DNA from 3 places in the Subtercola endophyticus genome. Region 2 is predicted to be linked to each of the others. Evidence: predicted binding sites of a transcription regulator. Region 2 holds the regulator's gene; each other region holds the start of a gene.
The links. Region 2 encodes LexA, which represses DNA repair genes until DNA is damaged. Its sites were predicted from a motif close to TCGAACANNTGTTCGA; they were not measured.

Region 1 (4,281 bases), 1.7 Mb from region 2:
ACAGGAACCGGCGCGAATCTCGCCGCCATCGACACTGCTGCCGGTGACCGTTGGGTAGGCACCATGGGCGGGTACATCGATCGCACAGCGGGCCCGATGCTCGTGGGCGTCTACGTCTCGCCCGACTACCGCGGAACAGAGCGCGGGGTCACCGACGCCTTGATGCAGGGCATCGAAGAGTGGGCGCGCGGGCATTCCAGCACATTGACTCTGCACGTGCACAGCCAGAACGCGCGAGCGATCGCCGCGTACGAACGACGCGGTTACGTGGCGACCGGGCGACTGTTTCCCTACATTCTGAACCCGCATCAGCGTGAGATGGAGATGCGCAAGCCGCTCTGACCGGTCGCACACGGTAGTCGTCGTTGTACACAACCGTCGATCACGGCGAGTTCTCCACAATCGGCGGCCCAACGGCCGGCGAGCGGATGCCCGTGGCCGAACATCGACGCATGACAACTCTCACCACCACCGAAGATCCGCTCAGCGAACCGCTCACCACCGACCGCCTCCTCGAAAAACGGGTGCTCTCGTGCATGGGGCCGGCGTGCCGCAGCCAGGTATGGCTCCTGCTCCTCGACTCCGACGAACGCCAGCTGCCCGTCGCGATTCCGTGTGACGACCTGAGGCCAGAGCCCACCGAGCTCGAGGTCGACAATCTCGCCGCATTCGCAGCCGGAATGCTCTTCGACCGCGGCGGCAGCCAGCTCGTCACGGTGTGGGAGCGGCAGGGCCGCGGTTCACCCACCCCCACAGACGCCCGCTGGGCGGCCGCCTTCGCCGAGCACTGCGAACGGCGCGGCATTCCGCTCCGGGCGCAGCTGTTGTGCCATTCGCGCGGCGTACGAGTGCTGCGTCCGGCCGAGCTGCGGGCGGCGGCCTGATGCGGCTCGGCCCGACGCGGCACGGTCCCGGGCGGCACGGCCTCAAGCGGCACCGTCTGCGTCGGCGGAGCGCGCGTGGGCACGGCCTGCGGGGGCGCTACCCGCGTGGTCGGAGCCTGCGTCGGCACTACCCGCGCCGGCACCTCGGCGCCGTGGTGCAGGCGCAAAACGTAGGAGAATTCGACCTGGTGAGGCTATGTGGCGCCGACGGGGTCGATATCTCCGCTGAAACGCACGGCAATGACTCGCGACGGCGCGTGCTCGCCGCCGCACATGCGCACGCAACGCCACGCCCTTGCCGACGACTACGCGCCGAGGCGCTTCCAGTGCGGCCGGAACTGAATGCTGATGCGCGGACCCACCGCCTGCTTGGTCTTCAGAATCGCGTGCTCGTGCGTGCGCTGGCAGCTGCCGCCCATCACCACCAGGTCACCGTGGCTCACCACGAACCGGCGCACCTCACCCCCGCCCTTCGGCCGAAGCGAGAGAGTTCGCTCGGCTCCCACCGAGACGATCGCCACCATGGTGTCGCGGTCGATCAGTCTGCCGACCCGGTCGCCGTGCCAGGCGACGCTGTCGTCTCCCGTGCGGTAGAAACACAGCCCCGCGGTTTCGAAGACCTGGTCTTTCGGGCGACCATAGTGGTCGTTGAGATCGTCTTGCGCACGATCGAGCAGACCGTCAGGAAACGAGTCGCGCGGGCCGAACCACGAAACCAGTCGCGGCACAGCAACCACCTTGTCGTACATCGGCCGCGCATCTGCCTTCCACGGCACCTGCAACGCGAGGCGCTCGAACAGTTCGTCGGAGTTGGTCACCCAGCCGGGCCGCACGTCGAGCCACGCTCCTTCACCGAGCTCGACCCGTTCGACCGTGCCGCCGAGAGGTTGCAGTTCTGGCGCGGCGCCGGGTTCGTCGAACAACGACATTTGATACGCGAGATTCATACTCCGACTCTAGCGAGTTTCGAACATATGTACTGGGTATCTGCTTAGGTGAAGCAAACGTAATGATAATCACTCAACTATGATGAAGCAATGAATGCTTGGCGATCTTCTGCGATTGAGGATGCAAAAAAGTCGGCGGTGTCAAGGGCGGCTGGACGAGATCGCTGGTATCGAATTCTCCATCGGTCGCGATCGGCATTCTGGTGGGTCTTCACGCCCGTATTGATCTTCTCAGTTGTTGTGCACTTTCTACCGGACTCTGCCATGAAGAGTGATATCCAAGCTGCGATCACCTTCGGGCTTCCTTTTGCCATTGCAATCCCTGTTGCAGCGTGGACGTTGGCCAGGGTTGTACTTCGCGTCATGAATGGGCACCGCCGAATGTAGCGAGTGCATCGCTCGATTCACTCCCAGAGGGGTTGATCGCTAACGAGGCTGGGCAGCGGGTGGGGTTCGGTGTTCACCGCCTGGCTCATCAGCCGGTAGAACAGCAGGCCCCTGTTTTTCGCGGAACGCCGGTTGAAGCGGAATGTGAACTCGTCCAGGTAGTACGCGAGGTGATCAGAGGATGCCCCATATTGCAGTGTTCCCTGCAACCAACGCTTCAACAACGACGCAACGATATGCACCCCGGGCAGGTCAACATGCGCAGGTTTCGTACCACCGAGCTGCGTGTAGTAATCATGCTGATAGCCCAGCCCCGACAGCCGGCGTAACTCTCTCGCGCCGTCCGTTTTGATCCTCGACCCCGGCTCGACGGTACGCGTGGCGAACGTGACGAGCGCGAGCGGTTCTTTCAGTGTCGGCTCCAACCGGATTCGGCCGAGTTTTCTGGGGCCGAGCATTTCCGCGGCAACCATCACACCGAGCTTGGACGAGGAACGGCCCGCGTTGCCGCGGCTGATGCCGCCGACGAAGGTCTCATCGACCTCGACCGTGCCCGTGAGTACATCACGGCCCGGGATCACCATCGCACGCCGGAACTTATGCATCCACGCCCACGCCGTCTCATACGACTTCAACCCCAACACCCGCTGCAACCCGAGAGCCGAGACCCCGTTCTTCTGCGCCGTGATGAACCACGCCGCAGCGAACCAGGTCTGCAACGGCGTACGAGTGCGATCAAAGAGCGTGCCCGCCGTCACCGACGTGCGCCGCTGACAGACCCGACACATCCACAACCCGTCGCCCGTGCGCCAAAACTTAGTCGCATCGCACTTCGGGCACACGAACCCACCCGGCCACCGCAAACCAGCGAGGAAATCAAAACAACCCCGCTCGGTCGAGAACCACTCCTGGAATTCAGGAAATGTTCCTGGATAGTCCACACCAGGCAACGGGCCCGAATGTTCAGCCATACTCAAAGGTTACTTCACCCAAGCAGATACCCAGTACATATGTTCGATGTTCTCTTCAATCGCCCTCGACGCGCACCGAGCCTCATTCGTGTGTTCAAGCGGTGTTGGCCTGCTCGACACCATTGCGCCTCTGGCCTCTACCAGGCGGCATGCCTAGGCTGAGGCAGATAGACCATGCCGAGTGGGCACTGCCCGCACACAGGAGGGTTCAGTCATGACAGACACAGCCGAGGTCTCGACGACCTTTGACGGCATCGAGGCTCAGACGTCACACGGAGCGTCGCAGCCGTGGCCCGTTCGGGCCCCAGAACGACTCGAAGGCGAAGAACTGCAGAGGGTCAACGCCTGGTGGCGCGCAGCCAACTACCTCTCTATCGGGCAGATCTACCTGCTCGACAATCCGCTGCTGAAAGAGCCCCTGAGTCGCGACGACATCAAGCCTCGCTTGCTCGGGCACTGGGGCACCACGCCGGGCCTGAACTTCGTCTACGCGCACCTCAACCGCATCATTCAGCAGCGCGAACAGGCTACGCTCTACGTCACCGGCCCGGGGCATGGTGGTCCTGGCATGGTGGCGAACGCTTACCTCGACGGCACGTACTCCGAGGTCTACTCCCCCATCGGCAAAAACGAAGAGGGCATGCGGCGGCTCTTTCGGCAGTTCTCGTTTCCCGGCGGCATTCCCAGCCACGACTCGCCCGAGACGCCGGGCTCGATTCACGAGGGCGGTGAGCTCGGATACTCGCTCAGCCACGCCTACGGCGCTGCCTTCGACAACCCGAACCTGTTGGTGGCGTGCGTCATCGGCGACGGCGAGGCCGAGACCGGCCCGCTGGCGACGAGCTGGCACTCGAACAAGTTTCTCGACGCCGCTCAAGACGGCGTCGTACTGCCGATTCTGCATCTGAACGGCTACAAGATCGCCAACCCGACTGTTCTGGCGCGCATCCCCGAAGACGAACTGCTCGACCTCATGCGGGGCTACGGGCACAACCCGCACATCGTCTCCGGCGGTTTCGACGACGAAGATCCCCTGCTCGTGCACCAGCGCATGGCTGAAACGCTCGACGAGGTGCTCAACGAGATCGCCGA
Region 2 (4,281 bases):
CGCGGGGCCGAACGAACCACGACGGTGACCAGTTCGACCTGGCCGACCGTCAGGCTCTGCGCCGCGTCGCCGGTCTCTCCACCGAACTCGAAGACGTCACCGAGGTCGAATACCGCCAGTTGCGGCTCGAGAACGTCGTGCTCATCGGCGTTTACACCCAGGGCACGTTGACCGACGCCGAGAACTCGCTGCACGAGCTCGCCGCCCTCGCCGAAACCGCGGGTGCCGCGGTGCTCGACGGTCTGCTGCAGCGTCGGGCGAACCCCGACCCGAGCACCTACTTCGGCAAGGGCAAGGCCGAAGAGCTGGCCGGCGTGGTGAAGGCGCTCGGCGCCGACACCGTCATCGCCGACAGCGAGCTGGCACCGAGCCAGCGGCGAGCCCTCGAAGACATCGTGAAGGTCAAGGTCATCGACCGCACAGCCGTCATTCTCGACATCTTCAGCCAGCACGCCAAGAGCCGGGAGGGCAAGGCCCAGGTCGAACTCGCGCAGCTCGAATATCTGCTTCCGCGCCTGCGCGGCTGGGGCGAGTCGATGTCGCGCCAGGCCGGTGGCCAGGTTGGCGGCACCGGATCGGGAATGGGTTCACGAGGCCCCGGTGAGACGAAGATCGAGCTCGATCGGCGCCGCATCCACACGCGCATGTCGCGACTGCGCAAGCAGATCGCCGCAATGAAGCCCGCCCGCGAGGCGAAGCGCGCCAACCGTAAGCGCAACACCGTGCCGTCTGTGGCCATTGCCGGCTATACGAACGCAGGTAAGTCCTCGCTGCTGAACCGCATCACCGGCGCCGGACTGCTGGTCGAGAACGCGTTGTTCGCGACGCTCGACGCAACGGTGCGACGCACCCAGACCGCCGACGGCCGCGAGTTCACCTTCGTCGACACCGTGGGGTTCGTGCGCAGCCTGCCGACGCAATTGGTGGAGGCGTTCCGCTCCACGCTCGAAGAGGTTGCCGACGCCGACGTCATTCTGCACGTGGTCGACGGATCGCACCCCAACCCCGCGAGCCAGCTCACCACGGTGCGTGAGGTGATCGGTGAGGCCGGTGCCCGAGGCATCCCGGAGCTGGTGGTGTTCAACAAGAGCGACCTCATCGACGAGAGCGACCGCATCGTGTTGCGTGGCCTCGAGCCGCACTCGGTGTTCGTCTCGGCGCGCACCGGTGAAGGCATCGAGGAGCTGCTGCAGCTGCTCGACGGGATGCTCCCCACGCCGTCGATCGAGGTCGACGTTCTGGTTCCCTACGACCGCGGTGACCTGATCTCGCAGATGCACCAGCACAGCACCGTGCTGAGCACCGACTACGAAGAGGGCGGAACCCACGTTCGCGCCCTCGTGAACCCCGAGTTCGAGGCGCAGCTGCTGGAGTTCAGCACCACCTGACCTCACGTCTACCACCCACGCAAATGAGCCCGTTACGACGAACTGAGTCCTTTGTAACGGGCTCAACTCGGCGTAACGGGCTCACGAGCAGGGGCGGGCTGACGCGCAGCAGCGGACTCACGCGCAGCAGCGGGCGGTCATCCGAGCGTCAGACGGAGCGCAGCACTGCGACGACCTTGCCGAGCACGGTCGCGTAGTCGCCCAAGATGGGCTCGAAGTTCGAGTTGCGCGGCAGCAGCCAGGTGTGTCCGTCACGCTGGCGGAACACCTTCACGGTGGCCTCTTCGTCGAGCATCGCGGCCACGATGTCACCGTTCTCCGCTGTGTTCTGCGTGCGCACGACCACCCAGTCGCCATCGCAGATCGCCGCGTCGATCATCGATTCGCCCACGACCTTCAGCATGAACAGCTCACCTTTGCCCACGAGCTGCCGGGGCAGTGGGTAGACCTCCTCCACCTGCTGCTCTGCAGTGATCGGGATGCCCGCGGCAATGCGCCCGACGAGAGGAACGAGTGCCACGTCACCGTGTGGTGTGGGGGAGTCCGCCGTTGCTGCGTCGCCCTTGGGTATATCGATCAGCACCTCGAGCGCACGAGGACGATTCGGGTCGCGCCGCAGGTACCCGCTCAACTCGAGCTGGTTCAGCTGGTGGGTCACGCTCGACAGCGAGGCGAGGCCCACGGCGTCGCCGATCTCGCGCATGCTCGGCGGATACCCCTGCTGGTTCACCGCGTCGGAGATCACTTCGAGAATGGCCAGTTGTTTCTCGCTCAGCGACTTGCGTCGCCTGGTTCCGCCTCGTTCACTGACCACGTCGTACTCGCTTTCGTCTCTGGTTCGCCTGGGCTTCGACCGTGCTGCGACCAATGTCAGTGGTGTGCGATTCACTATTCGAAGTACCGATGCGGTCGATCTCAACTATCGAAACTGTATCGAACACTGCACGAAGAAGAAACACATGTTCGAGTGTGTCGCGAGATTCGCGCTGATATTCGACTTGAACATTCGAACAATCGAAGATATATTCGGAACACAGCTTCGTACCAGGCGCTCCCGGCCGAGCGCCTGGTACGAAAACCCTTACAACGGGTACGTCCTTGAGAGGCAAGGCCATGACTGCACTTCAGCTCGACGCTCGACCGTTTACCGCTGCTCGTCCGTCAACGACGCCACGCGGGGCAGCTTCGGTGCCACACGCGGGAGTTTCGACGCCACGCGCGGCAGATTCGACGCCGCGCGCGGCGGTTTCGCGTACGCGCCTGCGCATGACCCGTCGCGGTCGCCTGGTGCTCGTCGCGCTCGTCTCCCTACCTCTCCTCGCCGGCCTCGCCGCGTTCGCCCTCCTCGGCGGCGGTGCAGCCATCGCCACCGGTGGCGGGCAGCCCGTCACCTACAGCTACGTGACGGTGCAGTCGGGCGAGAGTCTCTGGGGTATCGCGCAGTCGCTCGATCCGTCGGCCGACCCGCGCGACATCATCGCCGAGATCGTCGATCTCAATCAGCTGCACACATCCGACGTGCACGCCGGCCAGCGCCTCGCCCTCCCGCCCGAGTACGCGGCCAAGTAGCGCCGTTCGAAGGCAGTCAGCGCCGGCACTCACCGCCGGCACTCACCGCCGGTGACGGCACGCACACCAGCGACGGCACGCACTACCATTGAGCAGGTGAGTTCTCTAGCCGATCTTCCCATCCGCGACGACCTCCGGGGGCTTTCGCCCTACGGCGCACCCGAGCTCAAGGTGGCCGTTCAGCTGAACGTCAACGAGAACACTCATCCCATTCCCGAAGACGTGGCCCGCTCGATCATCGAGGCCCTCGCACTGGAGTTGCTCTCGGTCAACCGCTACCCCGACCGTGAATTCCTTGCCCTGCGCGACAGCCTCGCCCGGTACCTCGGCGGCGGTTTGTCGCGAGACAATGTCTGGGCGGCGAACGGCTCGAACGAGATTCTGCAGCAGATTCTGCAGGCCTTCGGCGGGCCCGGGCGATCCGTTCTCGGCTTTCCCCCTACCTACTCGATGCACCCCATCATCGCGGCGGGCACCGGCACCGAGTGGATCGCGGGCGTTCGCGATGCCGAGTACCAGATCTCGCCCCAGACCGCCGTCGAATGGATCGAACGCACCAGCCCCGACCTCGTGTTCTTCTGCTCGCCGAACAACCCCACCGGCACCGCACTCTCGCTCGAGACCATCGCGGCTGCCTACGACGCCACTCCCGGAATCGTCGTCGTCGACGAGGCCTACGCCGAGTTCGGGCACGCCGGCGAGCCGACCGCTCTGTCGCTGTTGCCGGGACGCGAGCGCCTCATCGTCACGCGAACCATGAGCAAGGCCTTCGCCTTCGCCGGCGCCCGCCTCGGTTACCTCGCTGCAGACCCCGCGATCAGCGACGCCCTGCGGCTGGTGCGTCTGCCGTACCACCTCTCGTCGTTGACGCAGGCAGCGGCGGTCGCCGCGCTCGCGCACGCCCCCGAGATGCTCGCGATGGTCGACGACATCAAGGTGCAACGCGACCGCATCGAAACGACTCTGCGTACCCTCGGCTACAACCCGTTTCCGAGCGCCTCGAACTTTGTTCTCTTCGGCGGGGTGCCAGACGCCCACCGCCTGTTCGAACAACTGCTCGAGCGCGACATCATCATTCGTGACCTCGGCATTCCCGGGCACCTGCGTGTGAGCGCGGGCACCGCGGCCGAGACGACCGCGTTTCTCGACGCCATGCGAGACCTGACGGAGTAACACGATCGTCGATGCAGCGGGGGGAGCGACCTCGGGCATCCACCCCGGGTATCAACCCCGGGCATCCACCCCCACCCGGCCCGATAGACTTTTCGGCATGTCACGCGAACCCCGTACCGCCAGCCTCACGCGCGAAACGAGCGAATCGAGC
Region 3 (4,281 bases), 940 kb from region 2:
GAGCGCGCCGACGAACTGGCCGAGGCGTTCGGCATTCAGGATGCCCTCAACCGTCTCGTCTCCGACTACTCGGCAGGCATGACCAAGAAGGTCGCCCTCGCGGCCTCGATGATCCACTCGCCCCGACTGCTGGTGCTCGACGAACCCTTCGAATCGGTCGACCCTGTCTCGGCCGATACCGTCACCGACATTCTGCAGAAGTATGTCGCCGCCGGGGGCACCGTCGTGCTCTCCAGCCACAGCATGGAGATGATCGAGCGGGTCTGCGACGGCGTCGCCATCATCGTGCACGGGCGGGTTCTCACCAGCGGCACCGTCGACCATGTCAGAAACGGCTCCACCCTCGAAGATCGGTTCATCGAACTCGCGGGCGGCCACAAAGCAGTTGAAGGCATGGAATGGTTGCTGAGCTCTTTAGACTGAGGCTCGCGCTTCTCCGAAACATCTTCATCGGCACAAAGACCCGTGCGTTCGGGGTCGCCGTCGGGTTGCTCGTCGGGCTGATCGCGCTGATCGTGGTGAGTCTTCAGGTTGCCGGGTTGTCTGGTTCGAAGGCTTCGACCAGTGAGACCGAGCTGGTGATCGCGGGATCGGTCATCGTGCTGGCTTTTGCCGTCGCCCCGCTCATTCTGCAACGCGCCGACCCCGTCGATCCGCGTCGCTTTGCTTTGTTCGGCGTCGCTCCGCGCAGTCTTGCGGCTGGTCTCGCGATCAGCTCGATCGTGGCGCTTCCGGTCGTCGCTGTGACGATCTTCGGTATCGCAACCGTGGTGGCGTGGTCGCACGACCTGGGCCTGGCTCTGCTGGCTGTAGTGGGTGCCGCGCTCGCGGTGCTGACGTGCATCCTGCTCGGCAGGCTGTCATCGTCGCTCGCCGCCTTTCTGCTCTCGACACGTCGGGCCCGTGAGGTCGCCGGCGTTGTGGGCGTGCTGATACTCGTGCTGCTCGCCCCTGCCGTGGTGCTCGCGTTGAGCGTGAACTGGGGCGAATCCGGAGCCACCGTCGGGCAGAACATTGCTGCATTCTTGAGTTACACACCCCTGGGCGCAGGGTGGGCACTGCCCGCCGCAGCCGCCACAGGGCAGGGCGGGGCGGCGTTCCTCAGCTTCATCGTTGCCGCTGTCACGGTGATCGTGCTGTGGTTGGCCTGGCGGTCGCTCGTGACTGTGATGCTGCTCTCGAACCGTCGCGACGACGCTCGCGCCGAGCCCGTCGGCCTGGGATGGTTCGCGAGTCTGCCGTCGACACCGGCAGGTTCGATCGCGGCTCGCAGCCTGACGTACTGGTCTCGCGATCCCCGGTACTTCGTGCCGCTCGTGATCGTGCCGATCGTGCCGATCATCATGGCGATTCCGTTTGTGCTGGTGGCATTTCCGCTCACCATCTACGCTTTGATTCCGCTGCCGGTAATGTGCCTGTTCCTCGGTTTCATGATTCACAATGACATCGCGCTCGATAGTTCTGCGGTGTGGCTGCACATCGTTTCGGGTAAACGCGGTGTCGCCGATCGGGTGGGGCGTATGGCACCTGTGCTGCTGATCGGCCTGCCGTTGATCGGCATCGGATCGGTCGTCACCGTGTTTCTCGCTGGCAACAGCGCCGCGCTGCCGTCGCTGCTCGGAGTGAGCACCTGCCTTCTGCTCTCAGGCATCGGCCTCGGAAGTGTCATTTCGGCGCGTTTTCCGTACGCGGCGACCCGGCCAGGTGACAGCCCCTTCGTTCAGCCGCAGTCGACCGGCTCGACCTCGGTCTTCGTGCAGATCGGCACTGTCGCCGGAACGCTGCTGCTTTCGGCTCCGAGCATCTATTTCGGCATCATCGCTGAGTTCGGCAACGCTGAGGCACACACGGCGGCGCTGTGGTGGGGCGTCGTCACCGGTCTCGTCGTGGTGGTTCTCGGGGCTGTGGCCGGGGGAGCGATCGTCAATCGTCGAGGGCCGGAAATTCTCGCCACCTCGCTGCGGGCCTAAAGCGCGGCGGTAGAATTTCGGCATGACGATTTCGCCCCGATCATCCATCGCCGAGCCCGGAGGCCCGGGCGCCCTGCCCGAGGGCGGGGGCACCGCGACCCTCGAGCGCGAGCTCGAAGAACTTCTTGAGAACGAACACTTCGAACCCGGCGACCACGAGCGGTTCTCGCACTATGTGCAGAAAGAGAAGATTCTCGAGTCGGCAATGACTGGAAAGCCGGTCAAAGCCCTCTGTGGCAAAAAGTGGATCCCAGGTCGCGACCCCGACAAGTTTCCGGTCTGCCCGACCTGCAAAGAGATCTACGAGAAGATGCAAGACGAGTAACTACGAGCAGCGCGCCGGGTTTAACTTCACCGGTCGCTCGGCCTGTGCCGGGCCGGGCTGAGCTGGGTTTAATAAAGCCAGGATGAGGTTTGCCAAATAGTCGCTCTGTCGTTGGAGCGAACTTATTTTCGAGGTGACCATCTCGAAATGCGGGGTGACCCTCGGGTGTCGGTGGGTGGTGATATTTATGGTGGTGCGGTAGGTCGTTTGGTGGCAAGCCCGGTAGGGCGCGGCAGCCCGGGATGCCCGGGGTGGGTGTTTCGGGGTGCGAATTCCCGTGGTTCGGAGCCACTTTGTTAGTGAGAATACCTCGGGATTGTGGTATGATCGGTCTATGTCCGCAACACCCCCTCCGCCCACCGGCAGCCCCGCCGACGGCCCCAACGATCCCGACAATGCTCGGGTGTCGTTGGGTGTGCTGTTGGCGGAAGCGGTCGCGGCGTGCGGAGAATGTGGAGCGTTCCGGGCTGCCGCGCCCTGCGGGCTTGCCGACGAAGAATTATTGGCCGGCTTGGTTGCGGTGGAGCGGCTGGGCAGGTTGGTAGACGGGTTACGTACGCAGGTGGCTGGAGATGTCGCAGACCGCAGCAGACACGAGCTGGGGGAGGAGTCACTCGCACGCAAACAGGGGTTCGCGAACGCTGTCGAACTGATCGTCGCCAGCACGTCGGTATCACGCTCGACAGCGCGAAGCCGGATCAAGCTGGGGGTGCAGGTATTGCCGTCGGTTGTGGTTGGGATGCCTGTCCCGTCGAGGTTCCCGGAGGTCGAAGACGCGTTACGGTCGGGCCTGATCGGTATCGACACCGCTGAAGCCATTACCCGCCCGCTGTCGGAGGCGGCCCCGAACTGCGGCACCGAGGAGATCCGTGCGGTCGAACGGCAACTCGTTGACTGGGCTATCGACGGTATCGGTGGGGTGCGGTTCGGTGCGGATGATATTCGCGGCCTCGCTGTCCGGGCGAGAGAGTCGCTCGACGCAGACGGTGCGGAACCCCGGTACAAAGACTTGGAAGCGAAACGCGGTCTGACATTCTCGAACACCCGCTCAGGGTGCGTTCGGGTGAACGGGATACTCACGCCGGAGCAGGGCGGGGTGTGGATGGCCGTTGATCACGCGATCTCCAGCCCCAGAGTCGCCGGACACATCCCCTTCGACCCCGGCACACCCAACGCCGACGCCGACGCCGACGCTGGAGTCGGCGCCACCGCCACCGCCACCGCCACCGCCATCGATGATGATGCGGAGGCGGTAGCGGTCGATACGCGCACGTTGCCGCAGCGTCGGGTGGACGTGTTCACCGAGGTCATCCGGGTCGCCGCAGGGTTGTCGGGGATGCCGCAGATCAACGGTGCACGGCCGGTGCTGAACATCCACGCCACCCTCGACGACGTCGTCAGTGGGCGTGGCGTGGGGTGGATCGACGGCATCGACGAACCCGTTCCCGCGTCGGTGGTCGCGCAGACTCTCTGCCACGCCGACATCGTCATGACCGTGTTCGGTGCGCACGGCGAGGTGCTGCACCTCGGGAAAACGAGGCGCCTGTTCAGCGCTGCCCAGAACCGGGCATTGGCGAATCGTGATGGCGGGTGTGTGTGGAAGGGCTGCAACCGGCCACCACAGTTCTGCGAGAGCCACCATGTCGTCGACTGGAAAGACGACACGTACGCACCGGGTGTGACGGATGTGTGCAACGGGGCATTGTTGTGCAAGTTCCACCACAACCATTTACATACCGCTGACTGGCGGCTGGTCATGGTTGACGGGGTGCCGCATCTGATTCCACCGAAATGGGTCGACCATCAGCAGCGACCCCAACGGTGCCGACAAACCTCAGACCGACTCACGAAAACCGGGCCACCGAACATTTTCGAACGACGAAGACGCGACAACACACCCGCGCGGCCGAGATTCACCGACACCGACTAGCGGCGATACCGATACCGCCACCGATACCGATACCGATGCATCGACGCGCTCGCTCT

Region 1: a site for LexA is predicted at 1,851-1,866, ahead of LQ955_RS16135 (alpha-ketoglutarate-dependent dioxygenase AlkB). Genes of this name have one in related genera too.
Region 3: a site for LexA is predicted at 2,412-2,427, ahead of LQ955_RS04030 (HNH endonuclease signature motif containing protein). Genes of this name have one in related genera too.

The regions. Positions count from the first base shown of each region.
Region 1 is NZ_CP087997.1:3,468,888-3,473,168, reverse strand. It holds gene LQ955_RS16145 (GNAT family N-acetyltransferase) at 1-342, shown strand, start outside; gene LQ955_RS16140 (hypothetical protein) at 453-884, shown strand; gene LQ955_RS16135 (alpha-ketoglutarate-dependent dioxygenase AlkB) at 1,190-1,831, opposite strand; gene LQ955_RS16130 (IS1595 family transposase) at 2,236-3,189, opposite strand; gene LQ955_RS16125 (phosphoketolase family protein) at 3,404-4,281, shown strand, end outside.
Region 2 is NZ_CP087997.1:1,763,113-1,767,393, reverse strand. It holds gene hflX (GTPase HflX) at 1-1,388, shown strand, start outside; gene lexA (transcriptional repressor LexA) at 1,537-2,202, opposite strand; gene LQ955_RS08295 (LysM peptidoglycan-binding domain-containing protein) at 2,655-2,957, shown strand; gene LQ955_RS08290 (histidinol-phosphate transaminase) at 3,054-4,130, shown strand; gene hisB (imidazoleglycerol-phosphate dehydratase HisB) at 4,228-4,281, shown strand, end outside.
Region 3 is NZ_CP087997.1:818,393-822,673, forward strand. It holds gene LQ955_RS04015 (ABC transporter ATP-binding protein) at 1-423, shown strand, start outside; gene LQ955_RS04020 (ABC transporter permease) at 399-1,970, shown strand; gene LQ955_RS04025 (DUF3039 domain-containing protein) at 1,993-2,295, shown strand; gene LQ955_RS04030 (HNH endonuclease signature motif containing protein) at 2,630-4,225, shown strand.